Regions from separate parts of the Mesorhizobium sp. M2A.F.Ca.ET.042.01.1.1 genome, predicted to be linked through region 2. Evidence: riboswitches for the same ligand, from Rfam matches in the RefSeq annotation. Region 2 holds a riboswitch; each other region holds the start of a gene.

Region 1 (4,334 bases), on a different contig from region 2:
GAGACGCGCGCGGCGCGACGCCGAAACGCTCCGAGTCATAGCGCGGCATCGAGGTGTGGATCATCTCGACCGCGCAGCAGGCGAGGCCGAAGGTCATGAACATCAGCGAGCCGCTGCGCGCCCAGGTGATCAGCGCTTCGGTCGAGGTGACAAGGAAGCCCTTGTCGGCCAGCTCATTGTTGATTTCGAGGAAGAAGGGATCGTCCTCCCCCACCGGCCTGCCGGTGTTGGGGTCGATGATGCCCTTGGGCTTCGGCGCGACGAGGGTGCCTGAACTGTCGTTCAATCCCATTCCAGCGCTCCTTTTTTCCATTCATAGGCAAAGCCGATGGTCAGCACCGCCAGAAACACCATCATCGACCAGAAGCCGAGCATGCCGAGCTTCGAGAAGGACACCGCCCACGGGAAAAGGAAGGCGACCTCGAGATCGAAGATGATGAACAGGATCGACACCAGGTAGAAGCGGATGTCGAACTTCATGCGGGCGTCGTCGAACGAGTTGAACCCGCATTCATAGGCGGAAAGCTTTTCCGGATCGGGATTGCGATAGGCCACCAGGAAGGGGGCGATGATGAGCGCCAGACCCACGATCATCGCCACGGCGATGAACAGCACGATAGGCAGATATGAACTCAGGAGTGCGCTCATGCGGCGGCTTTCCTTCGGCGGGGCAGTTCACTTTGATTACAGCAACGAACTCTAATGCGGAAGCGTGACAGTTTAACCGCTGAACCGTTTTAAGGGAGCCCATGCTGCAACGCGGCGAGGGTTAGCGCAGCGGTTTCGGTGACGCAAGTCAAACCTTGTTCAAATCGCGGCCCTGGACGCCATATCGGAAGAAACTGGTCCGATCCGCTCCTGTTTGATTTCCTTCACTTTTCACTCCACTTTTCTCTCCTGACATATCTCCCGCCATTTGCCTGCTAGCATGGCAGGAATCACCGGCTAAAAATCCAACGGACGATCGGGGCAAGGACAGCTGATGAAGGAGAAGATCTCGCTCGCCATGGCCAGGCGCATTGCGCTTGGATCACAGGGGTTCAACGACCCTCGTCCCGCAGGGGTTCCGGATCGCCGGCACCTTGCGCGCGTGCTTTCGCGAACCGGCCTGTTGCAGATCGATTCCGTCAGCGCCGTGGTACGCGCTCATTACATGCCGCTTTATTCGCGCCTCGGCCCCTATCCGCTGGCGCTCCTCGACAACGCCGCCGTTGGCCGCAAGCGCGCGGTCTTTGAATATTGGGCCCATGAGGCATCGTTCCTGCCTGTCGAGACCTACCCCTTGCTGCGCTGGCGCATGCAGCGCGCCGAGGAGGGCGAGGAGATGTATCTCGGCCTGGCTAAATGGGGCCGTGAGCGCAAGGAGATGATCGACGATATCTATAGAGAGGTCGCCGATCGCGGGCCGATCGCCGCCTCCGACATCGAAGGCCACAAGGGCAATGGCGGCTGGTGGGGCTGGAGCGAGGCCAAGCACGCCTTCGAATGGCTGTTCTGGGCCGGGCGCATCACCACCGCCTACCGGCGCGGCTTCGAGCGCTATTACGACCTGCCGGAGCGCGTTTTGCCGCAGGCCGTGCTCGACCTGCCGGTGCCCTCGGTCGAGGAGGCGCATCGCGAATTGCTGCGCATCTCGGCCCGCGCCCACGGCATCGCCACCTATAGCGACCTCCGGGACTATTTCCGGCTGGCGCCCGGCGATACGAAGGACCGCATCGAGGAACTGGTCGAAACCGGCGAATTGCTGCCGGTGAAGGTCGAAGGCTGGGATAAGCCCGCCTATCTCCACAAGGACGCGCGAATCCCACGCCGGATAGAAGCGCGCGCCCTGCTCGCCCCTTTCGATCCCGTCGTTTTCGAACGCACGCGCACCGAAAAGCTCTTCAACTTCCGCTATCGCATCGAGATCTATACGCCGGCCGAAAAGCGCCAATACGGCTACTATGTGCTGCCCTTCCTGCTCGGCGACCGGATCGTCGCCCGTGTCGATCTGCGCGCCGACCGCCCGGCCAGCGTGCTGCGCGTCCATGCCGCCTATGCCGAGCCCGACGCGCCGCCGGAGACGGCAGCCCAGCTCTTCGAGGAGCTGAAGCAGATGCAGGGCTGGCTCGGCCTGGAGGCAATCGAAGTGACACCGGCCGGCGACCTCGGACCGGCGCTGGCCGACATCGCGGCGTCGTAGCCGCGCGTTGACAGGCGCCCAGCCGTAAGCCTAAATCTTGACCCAGACGGTCTTCTCCCGGCAAAGGGAGGAGCCAAGAGGGAATGCGGTGCGGGCCCAAAAACCCAAATCCGCGGCTGTCCCCGCAACTGTAAGCGACGAGCCCCGGCCGAAAACCACTGGGATGTTCCCGGGAAGGCGGCATCTGAGGCGACGACCCGCGAGCCAGGAGACCTGCCGTCTGAGACTTTAAGTATCCGAATGCCCGGCGGGTTTTCCGGGCAAGGAGCCTGGTTTTGGATCGCAACGGCAGTTTCCCGGCAAAGATCGCGGACATTTCGTCCGAGCCCGACGCGTTGGGCGGCGTGACCGTCATCGTCTGCTCATCCTGCCGCGACGAGGCCGGGTCCGATGCGCATCCGCGCGCCGGCGCGCTGCTGGCCGATGACACGCGCCGCGCCGCCTCGAGCGAAAACATCCGCATCCGCACCGTCGAATGCCTCGGCAACTGCAAGCGCCGGCTGAGCGCGGCGCTGCTGCGCGACGGCTGCTGGAGCTACGTCTTCGGCGATCTGGAGACGACCAGCGGCGCCGACCTCGTCGCCGGCGCAAAGCTCTTCGCCACCTCGGCCGACGGCCTTATCCCCTGGCGCGGCCGGCCCGATTCCCTCAAGCGCGGCCTGGTTGCCCGCATCCCTCCTCTCGACATGCTGAAGGACTGACCATGAACGCTTCCGTTTCCCGCGTGCCCTGCACCGTCGTCACCGGCTTCCTCGGCGCCGGCAAGACGACGCTGATCCGCAACCTGCTCGAGAACGCCAAGGGCAAGCGGCTGGCAATCATCGTCAACGAATTCGGCGATGTCGGCATCGACGGCGAGATCCTGAAAGGCTGCGGCGTCGACACCTGCCCGGAGGAAAACATCGTCGAGCTCGCCAATGGCTGCATCTGCTGCACCGTCGCCGACGATTTCGTGCCGGCGCTCGACCAGATCCTGTCCCGCACGCCGAAGGTCGACCACATCCTGATCGAGACTTCCGGCCTCGCTCTGCCGAAACCGCTTGTGCAGGCTTTTCAGTGGCCGACGGTGAAGAGCCGCGTGACGGTTGACAGCGTCGTTGCCGTGGTCGACGGCCCGGCGCTGGCCGACGGCCGCGTTGCCTCCGACATGGATGCGCTCCAGGCGCAGCGCGCGGCGGACGACTCGCTCGACCATGACGATCCGGTCGAAGAGGTGTTCGAGGACCAGATCGCCTGCGCCGACCTGATCATCCTGTCGAAGAGCGATCTGATGGACGCGGCGGGCTCTCAGCGCGCCAACGCCGTCATCGGCGAGCATGTGGCGCGCGCCGTGAAAATCGTGCCGACCGCGCAGGGCAAGGTCGATCCTTCGGTGCTGCTCGGCCTCGGCCTCGCCGTCGAGGACGATATCGAGAACCGCAAGACCCATCACGACGATGAGCTCGACCACGAGCATGACGATTTCGATTCCTTCGTCATCGACATCCCGTCGATCGCCAGTCCGGACGAGCTGGCCAAGCGCGTCGCCCTTGCCGCCGAGCAGGAAAATGTGCTGCGCGTCAAAGGTTTTGTCGAGGTCGGCGGCAAGCCGATGCGGCTTCTGCTCCAGGCCGTCGGCCCGCGCGTCAACCATTATTACGACCGCGCCTGGACGGCCGAGGACGACCGCCGCTCGCGGCTCGTCGTCATTGGCCTCAAGGGGCTGAACCGCCCGGCGATCGAGCGTATCCTCGCCGGCTGAGGCCAATACGAAAGGCCGACCCGAACCGCTATGCATATCCTCGCCACCACATCCGCTTCGCTCGACGATCTCGCCGAGCCGATCGACCTCAGGCAGACGCCTGCGGATGTCGTGGCGCTGTCCTTCACCGACAGCGATCTCGCCGGCCTGGCCGCTGCTTGGAAGGCCGATGCCGCGCGGCTGCCCTCGATGCGGCTGGCAGCCTTGCGCGATCTTCGCCACCCGATGTCGGTCGATCTCTGGATCGACAGCGTCGCCCGCCACGCCAGGGTCGTCCTCGTCCGCATCCTCGGCGGCTATGACTGGTGGCGCTATGGCTGCGACCAGCTCGCCGCGGTGGCGCGCGAGCGCGGCATCAAGCTGGCGCTGCTGCCCGGCGAAAGTCATGACGAGGACCAGCGGCTGATCGAA
Region 2 (4,334 bases):
ACGTGGCCGCCGTCGGCGACGAGATCGAGCTGCGCGGACCGCTGGGCGGCCATTTCATCTGGGAGGAGAGCGACGGCGGGCCGATCCTTCTGGTCGGCGGCGGCTCCGGCGTCGTGCCGCTGATGGCGATGGTGCGCCATCGCACGCTGCGCAACAAGGCGACGCCCGTTGCGCTGGTGTTTTCGGCGCGGATCTGGGACGAGGTGATTTTTCGCGACGAGCTGATCGGCTTGGACGACCGTCGCGACGGGTTCGATCTGGTGCTGACGCTGACCCGCGAGCCGGCGAGGCGCCCCTCCGATTATTCCCGGCGCGTCGACGCCCGCATGATGGCGCAGGCCGTCGAGCGCCTGCCCAAGGCGCCGAAGCTCGCCTATGTCTGCGGCTCGAATGCGTTCGTGTCAGCCGCCGCCGACGCCTTGATCGGCGCCGGTGTCCCGGCGGGGATCATCCGGACCGAGCGCTACGGGGTTTAGGAGCATGATCCCGACGACGATGATCCCGCAACGGTCCTCGCCTCGACCGACAAGCCTTCAGGCCTCGATGTCCAGCGCTGACAATGGCCTCGAACAGCAGGCCAGGATATAGCCGTCATCGATCTCGTGATCGAGAATGCCGCCATTGTGGCTCATCGAGACCTCGCCCGAGACCTTTTTCACCTTGCAGGTTCCGCAGAGACCGAATTCGCAGGCCGCCGGGATCCTGACGCCCGAAGCGCGCGCCGTCTGCAGCACGGTCTGTCCGGCGACGCATTCCGCATCGACATTTGAGAGCGAAAAGCGGACCGGGGTCACCGCCTCCGCGAGCGGCATGGCGTCGTCGCCGGCCGGCATAGCGAACGGCGCGGGGACTTCTTCCAGGGCCGGCGCGGCGAAGCTCTCCTGATGGTAGCGGCTCATGTCAAAGCCGGCGGCCTCCAGCATCTGGCGCACGGCGCGCATGAAGGGGTCGGGCCCGCAGCAGAAGATCTCCCGCTCGCGGAAGTCGGGTGCCAGGAGCGGCAGCCGGATCGCGTCGATGCGGCCCATATGGCCGAACCAGCCCTCGCGGCTCGATCGCTCCTCGATCATGAAGCCGAGCGACAGGCCGGGCATGCGGCTGCCGAGCAGTTCGAGCTCCTTGCGGAAGATGATCTCTTCCGGCCGCCGCGCGCAGTTGACGAAGCCGACATCGGTCCAGGGCGCGCAGTCGTTCAGCCAGCGCAGCATCGACATCATCGGCGTGACGCCGGACCCGGCCGAAATGAACAGATATTTGGCCGCCGGATGGCTGTGCAGCGAGAAATCGCCGGCCGGCCCGTAGGCCTTCACATGGACGCCGGGCTTCAGATTGTCGAACATCCAGCGCGTGCCGACGCTGTCGGCTTGCGCTTTCACCGTCACCGCGATCGAGAACGGCCGCGACGGCGAGGACGACAGCGTGTAGGTCCGCATCAGCGGCCCGTCTGCCGTCGGCAATTCCAGCGTCACGAACTGCCCGGGTTTGTAGCGGAACCAGGTCTGATTGTCGGAGCGGAAGGTGAACGTCTTCACCTGCGGCGCCTCGTCGCTGACGCCGATCACTTCCAGCACCTGCAGCCTGTCGTTCCAGGGCGCCATCTCGTCGAGATGGCGATAGAGGCCGAGATCCGTCATCGCGTTCATCTCCTCAGCCTTCAGGCGACGCTGCGCAGCGCCGGGCGACCGCCTTCGGCGAGGCGCGGACCGATGAAGGAGGTGTACCACTCGACGAACTGGATGACGCCGCCCTCATGCAACTCGGAATAGGGACCGGGCTCGTAAGCCGGCGACAGGATTCCGAGCGCGTTTTCCTCGACGATGCGGCGGTCCTGATCGTTGGTCTCGGTCCAGACATGGGTGAGTTCTGCCAGATCGTAGTCGACGCCTTCCACCGCGTCCTTGTGGACCAGCCATTTCGTCGTCACCGCGGTCTCGGTGGCGCTGATCGGCAGCACACGGAAGGTGACGGCGTGATCGATGAGGATGTGGTTCCACGTGGTCGGGTAATGGTAGTGCATCAACGTGCCGATGCGGTCGGCGGCGACGCTGGCGGACAGGTTGTTCGCCACGGCGCGCTTGCCGCTCATCGTGTAGCTGACGGCGTCGCGCAGCAGCGGCGCGCGCGTCGCGCGGTATTGCCCGGCCGGGTCGATCCGGAACCGGCTCGGCAGACCCGCCGCCTCGCATTTCGCCCAGTGCGCAAGCATTTCCGGATCGCTGTCGGCGCCTTGCACACCGGTGACCGTCGGCGCTTCCGGGAAGGTCTTGCACAGTTCCGGATGGTTGCCGGCGCAATGATAGCACTCGCGGTTGTTTTCCCAGACGAGCTTCCAGTTGCCCTTTTCGACGATCGTCGATTCGAACGCGACCTTCGCCTCGCTCAGCCGGTGCGGCAGGAGATAGGGTTCGATCATGGCGCGCATCGGCGCGAAGTCGGCCGGCTCTTTTGCCAGGCAAATGAAGATGTAGCCGCCGACGCTCTCGCAGGCGACCGGCTTCAGGCCGAACTGGCTCTTGTCGAATCCTTCCGCCATCTGGCGCGCGAACAGCAGCCGCCCGTCGAGCTCGTAAGTCCACTGATGGTAGGGACAGACCAGCTTGGCGGCGGTGCCCTTGTCGGTGTTGCACACGCGGCTGCCGCGATGCCGGCAGGAGTTGTGGAAAGCGTTGATCCTTCCCTTCTGGTCGCGGACCAGCACCACCGGATAATCGCCGATCTGAACGGTGATGTAGCTGCCTGGTTTCGGCAGCTCGCAATCATGGCCGATGAACAACCAGTCACGATACCAGATCAGCTCCATATCGAGCTTGAAATAGTCGGGATCGGTGTAGAAGGGCTGCTCAAGCGAGTAGCCCGGCTTGCGGCTCTGCAGGAGCCTCAGCATGTCGTTGCGCGCATCCATGTCCTGTCCTCGCATCAAGGACTGAACTGGTGGTGATGGAGAAGAACGACCGCCACCGGCAGGGCCGGGCACGCGCCGTCCGCCTCTTGACCGCCCACCGCGATCAGTCGAGTTCAAAATGTCTCTGGCTGGTTTCCGGGCTTTGGAGTTGCCCTCGCGGGCGGTCGCAACACCTTCCCAGGCCCATGGCCCAGTGGTCTCCCGTTGCGACCTCACTCCACCACCGTTGCGGGGGCAGCGCCGGATTTCGACCGGCTTCCCAATTCTCCGCCTCGTCGCGACGAAGCGGCACCTGAGATGGCCTGATCTAACCACGACAGCCGGTTTCCCGTCGGCATGAAAACGACATCGCATCCATGCGGCGCGACAATGGGCGGCATATTGACGGTGCTGAGTCTCGTCCTTGCGCCATGCCTCGGCTTCCAGAACTCCTCGGGACGAGCTTCAGGAAGGCTCCGATGGTTAACAGTATCAAAAAGTGACTATTAGCAGATTCTAAAATCGAACCGAACGGTTCGTTTCTGTTGACGGTGCGTACAGGATGCTGTGAACGTTGGCGCTCCGACACACTTGGTGAGCCAACTGCCGAACTCACATAAGTCCTTGATTAAACTCGATAAAAATATAGTCATAGGCATGCTTATGAAAACTTCAAGATGCGGATTCATGGTCCAGACGAAAAAACTTCGTGATTGGAATCCGGCGATCGGCTCACCCAAATCAGCGCTGTCCGAACGACGCGATTTCATTCCCAAGACACGCCGCTAGACGGACTGAATAAAAATACTGGAGTAGCAAAAATGAAAAAGATTGTTCTCACTGCCGCCGCCCTTCTGGCAATTTCCGGCAGCGCCTTTGCCGGTAGCGACAATTACAACGCGCAGGCGGCCAACCCGCCGGCCGCCACGGTCGACTCTTCTTACACAGCCTCGGTCCGCAAGTCCGAACCGGCTGAACAGAAGCCTGTCACCACGGGCGCCGACCGCAACCTTTTCGGTAACAACTGACAGCCGACTTCGAACGGCGACGGGTTTGCCCGTCGCCTCGGTCGGATCAGTAAATTCAGGAGTACTGAGATGAAAAAGATCATTCTTGCCACCGCGGCTCTCATGGCGGTTTCCTCGGCTGCTTTCGCGGGCAGCGACAATTACGGCAACAGCGGCGTCAACCAGCCGGCTCCCGCCGTGGATACGACCCGCACCTCGTCGATCGGCACCGACTCGCCGGTCTACAAGCTGCTGAATTCGTCGCGCGACGGGCAGAAGTCGGCTCCGCAGGGCGCCGACCGCGACCACTTCGGCAATCGTTAACAGCCGACCGTGATTTGAAAACAGGAGCGGCGGGCCGAGGCCCGCCGCTTTTTCTTTGCCGCAGCGGCTCTGCGCTCAGGCCGCCTTCGCTTCTTCGCGATGCAGCGTGAAGGAATGGCCGT
Region 3 (4,334 bases), on a different contig from region 2:
CGGCCGGCCTGATGCCGGAAAAGCTGTTGGTGAGCGAGTGCCGGCGACGCCGCCGGCGAACTGCGCGGCGATATAGGCAGGGAGATCGCGGGCAGGCAGAGACCGGTTGAGGCAGAACACCAGCGAAACGGCGGGATTGAAATGCGCGCCCGAAATCGGCCCGAGGATGGTGATCAACACCACCAGCATGGCGCCGGTCGCGAGCGTGTTGCCGAGCAGCGCCAACGCGGTATCGTGCGTCAGCGTCTCGGCCATGATGCCGGAACCGACGACCGTCGCCACCAGCAGACCGGTGCCCAGGGCTTCGGCGACCAACCGGCGCAATGGATCGAAGCCGCTCATCGGTTTGCCCCGCTGGGCCAAGGGCGCGGCAGTCATTGCCTGGTCCCCTCGCCCGGCCGGCAGCAAGGCGCGGCAAGCGCCGGCGCGCAGATTTCCGGGCGGCCCGAGCAGCAATCCTCCATCAGGAACCGGATCAGGCCGGACAGCGCGTCGTACTCGGCGCTGTAGACGATCGAGCGGGCATCACGCCGCGCGGTGACGAGGCCGGACCGTTCCAGTTCCTTGAGGTGGAAGCTGACATTGGAGGGGGAGACCTCGACCTGTTCGGCGAGAGAGCCTGCGGAAATGCCTTCCGGTCCGGCAACGACCAACAGGCGCAGCAGGCGCAGGCGGGTTTCCTGCGACAGCGCGCCAAAGGCGATCAGGGCTTGACGTTCATCCACGTTTCAATAATCCTTGAAATGTTGAAATGAGGAATAGCCGACATGCTGTCTTCTGACAATCATAAAATCGCCGCCCCGATCGACCCCTCCGACCTGACCATTGGCGACCTGCTGTGCGCGCTGGCCGACTACAAGGACAGGCCACTGGTGTTCCGCTATGACGGGCGGCCGGTTAAACCGGGCTATCATGTCACCGAGGTGAAGGCGGGCCAGTTCTCGGCGCTGGATTGCGAGGCCAATCCGGAATCCTGGTCGGAGATCTTCGTCCAGCTATGGGACGTGGACGAAGGCGGGCCGGTCCATATGTCGGCCGGCAAGTTCGCTGCGATCATCCGCAAGGTCTCGGATCACGTGGCCCTCGACCAGTCGGCTAAGCTGACCTTCGAGGTCAGCGACGGCGTGCGCCCGATGGAACTGCACCGCGCGGCCCAGCCAAGCGTCGTTGGCGGCGCCATCGAGGTCGAGCTTTCGCCACGGCCGGCGAGTTGCAAGCCGCGTGACCGCTGGCTGAAGGACCAAGCGGCCGCGGGCAAGCCCTGCTGCGGAGAGAACAGCTGCTGCTGACCCGGCGAACGGCGCCTAAGCTGCGCCGCTTCAGAATCTGATCATGCCATTGTGCTGCAACAAATAGAGGCCCACGAGAATGATAGCGATCAGCGCCACCCAAACGGCTGTCCTGCTCATGCGCGAAAATCCCAGTTGATCGGCCCTCATGAACGCACGCGCCGCGGTTGCGTTCCCGATGTGCCGGGTTGCATTCCATCCGGACAGGATCAAGTCACGAATTGCCGAGGACCACGCGTCAGCCCCTCGGCGCGTTGCTGTAGAGCGCCACACCGATGCGATCGTTGCGCCGCCACCGCACCAGGGCGCGATAGATCATATCGTCGGCTGGGACCTCGAGCAGGAAGCGTTCCGGGATGTCCGTATCGGCGGCGACGCGCAACTCCGCGCCCTGCTCGTGCTGATTCCTGACCGAGCAGCCGATCCTGACGGCACCGGCAATGATCGTGGCTTCCTTGAGTACGAATTCGCGCGCATGAAGACGGCGCTCGGTCTCGGGATAATTGGCCATATCCGGCGGCTCCTAAGGCAAGGCTCTCCTCGCCACAGGGCAGCACCATAGCAGCAAGGCGTTTCCGTTCCGTTAGCGGTTGCTGAAACAGCAGGATTCGTCTTCACCGCGGCCCAAGGTCAGCAGAAAAGCTGTTTCCGGCGCTATCTCGCGCCGGCGACTCCGCTCGCGTGCAGCACCCAGCGGCGGCCGTCGCTGCGGAACTCGGTGAACGACAGCGGCTCGATGTCGATCTTCCAAACCGAGGAGAGCGGCGCGCCCAGCACATGCACGATGGCGGCGCGGATCGGCACGGCATGGGTGAGCGCGATGGTGTGCCCGCCCTCGCCGGCCAGCCGCTCCATCAGCGCGGCACCCCGCCGGGCGACGGCGGCAAGCGATTCGCCGCCATGGGGTGCAGCGTCCGGATCGGCGAACCAGGCCGCCATGCCTGCCGGGTCCTCGGCCTGCACCTGCTCGAAGCTTTTGCCAGCCCAGCGCGCGAAATCCTGCTCGGCAAGCAGCGGCTCGACCGTGGCATCCAGGCCGAGCGCCTCGGCCGTCCTGCGCGCGGCAAGCGCCGGACTTGTCCAGACGCGGTCGGCCCGGCGCAGCGACGAAGCGATCGCGCCGGCGCGATCGAGGGCGCTCGGCTCCGGCGCCTCGTCCGTCGGAAAGCGGCCCTTGCGCGCGGCCTGCGTCGCGCCGCTTGCGATCATCGTCAGGCGGGCGAACATGCCAAAACTCCGTGGTCCAGTGAAATTTCGGCCAGGCGAAGCCGCGTTGACCATTACATGTCGTTGACAGGCGAACGAAGTGCTGACAAGTGTTTTAGCGCTATAGGGATTGGAAGCCGGTGCGAGTCCGGCACGGTCGCGCCACTGTGATCGGCACCAGCCGAAAGTCAGGCCTTATCCCGCAGCCACAGTTGGATCAACGGGACGCAGCATCCCAGTAGGAGGTCAAAATGTCCGACACCACCTTCGCCCCGACCTACGGCCCGGTTGCGATTCCCGTCCGCGAGCTTCTGCCCTGGGCAATCTTCGCCGGCCTGATGCTGATGCTGATGATCTATTTCGTCGGCGCGGAAGAAGGCGCGACGTCGCTGATCCGCGGCACGGTAGTGCATGAATTCGTGCATGACGGCCGCCACCTGCTCGGCTTCCCCTGCCACTAGGAGCGTTTCAGCGAAGGCTGAACCGTCCTAAGTTTTGGTCTGACGCAATTCCGGGCGGAAAACGCTTAATTTTTCCGGGAAATTGCTTGAAGGGACTCTGACATGGTCGGAAAACTTTTGCTGCGCGGCATGCTTGTCGGGCTGGTGGCGGGGATTTTGGCGTTCGCCTTCGCTCGCGTCTATGGCGAGCCGCAGGTCGACAAGGCGATCGCCTTCGAGGAACAGCAGGCGCAGGCCGCCGGCGAGGCGCCGGAGCCCGAGATGGTCAGCCGCGCCAAGCAGGCAGGCATCGGTCTGGCGACCGGCGTGCTGGTCTATGGCGCGGCGCTTGGCGGGCTGTTCTCGCTGGTCTTCGCCTATGCCTATGGCCGGCTGGGCTCGCTCGGCCCGCGCGGCACCTCGGCGCTGCTGGCGCTGCTCGGCTTCCTTGCCGTGATCGTGGTTCCGAGCCTCAAATACCCGGCCAACCCGCCCGCAGTCGGCAATCCCGAAACCATCGCCTACCGCACCGAACTGTTCTTCATCATGATCGTCATCTCGATCGCCGCGATGGTGGCGGCGGTCGGCCTGGCGCAGCGGCTGTGGAGCAGGCTCGGCGCCTGGAATGCCTCGATCGTGGCTGGGCTCGCCTTCCTCGTCGTCTTCGCGCTGGTGAAGGCGGCCCTGCCCGACATCAACGAAGTGCCGGAGAACTTCTCGGCGACGGTGCTGTGGCAATTCCGCGTCGCCTCGCTCGGCATCCAGCTGGTGCTGTGGACCGTCGTCGGACTCGGCTTCGGCGCTGTTGCCGAGCGCGTGGTTGCAGTGCGCGACCAGCGCGGCCCCGCCCGCCGCTACGCCTGAAACCCATGCGTTGGCCGCCACGGTTCCTCGCCCTGGCGGCCAAAGCGGCTCAACGGTCGACACGACCGCTGAGCCGCTTTGGTCTTTTGTTTTCTCGCAATTCCGGACGGAAAACCGCGGCACACTTTTTCTGGAATTGCTCGGTTGCGGCACTGTTCGCCCTGCTGGCGGCAGCCTCGGCGCAGGCGCATAGTGGCTCGTCGGCTCCGCCTCCCCCGGGCATCCAGATCCCCAGCCTCACCCACGGCCAGATGGCGGTGATCGCGCGCTATCGCGGCGACATCCTCGACCTTGCCCAACGCCAGACCGTGACCGATCCGACCTTCAGGCGGCTCTACAATCACGGCAATCTGCAATTCACATACTGCCTCTGGGGCCTGATGCCGGGAAGCCTCGGCGACGAGGAAAGCCCCTTCAACGAATGCAGCCACGCCTATCTCGCCACCGCCAAGGCGCTGCTCGCCTATATGGCGACGATGCCCGCGGCCGAACGCGAGGCCAAGGCGCTGATCTCCGACATCGACGCCGACATGGT

What was found. Region 2 has a riboswitch for cobalamin ahead of EOA23_RS03645 (aromatic ring-hydroxylating dioxygenase subunit alpha). Riboswitches for the same ligand answer to the same signal wherever they lie in the genome.
Region 1: linked by a shared signal. The riboswitch ahead of EOA23_RS10055 (DUF1636 family protein) and the one ahead of EOA23_RS03645 (aromatic ring-hydroxylating dioxygenase subunit alpha) in region 2 are both predicted to bind cobalamin.
Region 3: linked by a shared signal. The riboswitch ahead of EOA23_RS20855 (CbtB domain-containing protein) and the one ahead of EOA23_RS03645 (aromatic ring-hydroxylating dioxygenase subunit alpha) in region 2 are both predicted to bind cobalamin.

The regions. Positions count from the first base shown of each region.
Region 1 is NZ_RZRX01000048.1:22,541-26,874, forward strand. Features, by position in the region: gene EOA23_RS10040 (NADH-quinone oxidoreductase subunit B) at 1-292, opposite strand, end outside; gene EOA23_RS10045 (NADH-quinone oxidoreductase subunit A) at 283-648, opposite strand; gene EOA23_RS10050 (winged helix-turn-helix domain-containing protein) at 983-2,182, shown strand; cobalamin riboswitch at 2,213-2,418, shown strand; gene EOA23_RS10055 (DUF1636 family protein) at 2,458-2,883, shown strand; gene cobW (cobalamin biosynthesis protein CobW) at 2,886-3,923, shown strand; gene EOA23_RS10065 (cobaltochelatase subunit CobN) at 3,954-4,334, shown strand, end outside.
Region 2 is NZ_RZRX01000012.1:41,129-45,462, reverse strand. Features, by position in the region: gene EOA23_RS03655 (ferredoxin reductase) at 1-476, shown strand, start outside; gene EOA23_RS03650 (hybrid-cluster NAD(P)-dependent oxidoreductase) at 534-1,634, opposite strand; gene EOA23_RS03645 (aromatic ring-hydroxylating dioxygenase subunit alpha) at 1,655-2,902, opposite strand; cobalamin riboswitch at 3,011-3,213, opposite strand; gene EOA23_RS03640 (DUF680 domain-containing protein) at 3,703-3,909, shown strand; gene EOA23_RS03635 (DUF680 domain-containing protein) at 3,979-4,212, shown strand; gene ugpC (sn-glycerol-3-phosphate ABC transporter ATP-binding protein UgpC) at 4,288-4,334, opposite strand, start outside.
Region 3 is NZ_RZRX01000141.1:1,622-5,955, forward strand. Features, by position in the region: partial or broken gene EOA23_RS20830 (aquaporin) at 1-342, opposite strand, end outside; gene EOA23_RS20835 (metalloregulator ArsR/SmtB family transcription factor) at 375-725, opposite strand; gene EOA23_RS20840 (DUF6428 family protein) at 768-1,289, shown strand; gene EOA23_RS20845 (PilZ domain-containing protein) at 1,528-1,800, opposite strand; gene EOA23_RS20850 (histidine phosphatase family protein) at 1,944-2,516, opposite strand; adenosylcobalamin (AdoCbl) riboswitch at 2,622-2,697, shown strand; gene EOA23_RS20855 (CbtB domain-containing protein) at 2,747-2,956, shown strand; gene EOA23_RS20860 (CbtA family protein) at 3,059-3,799, shown strand; gene EOA23_RS20865 (hypothetical protein) at 4,051-4,334, shown strand, end outside.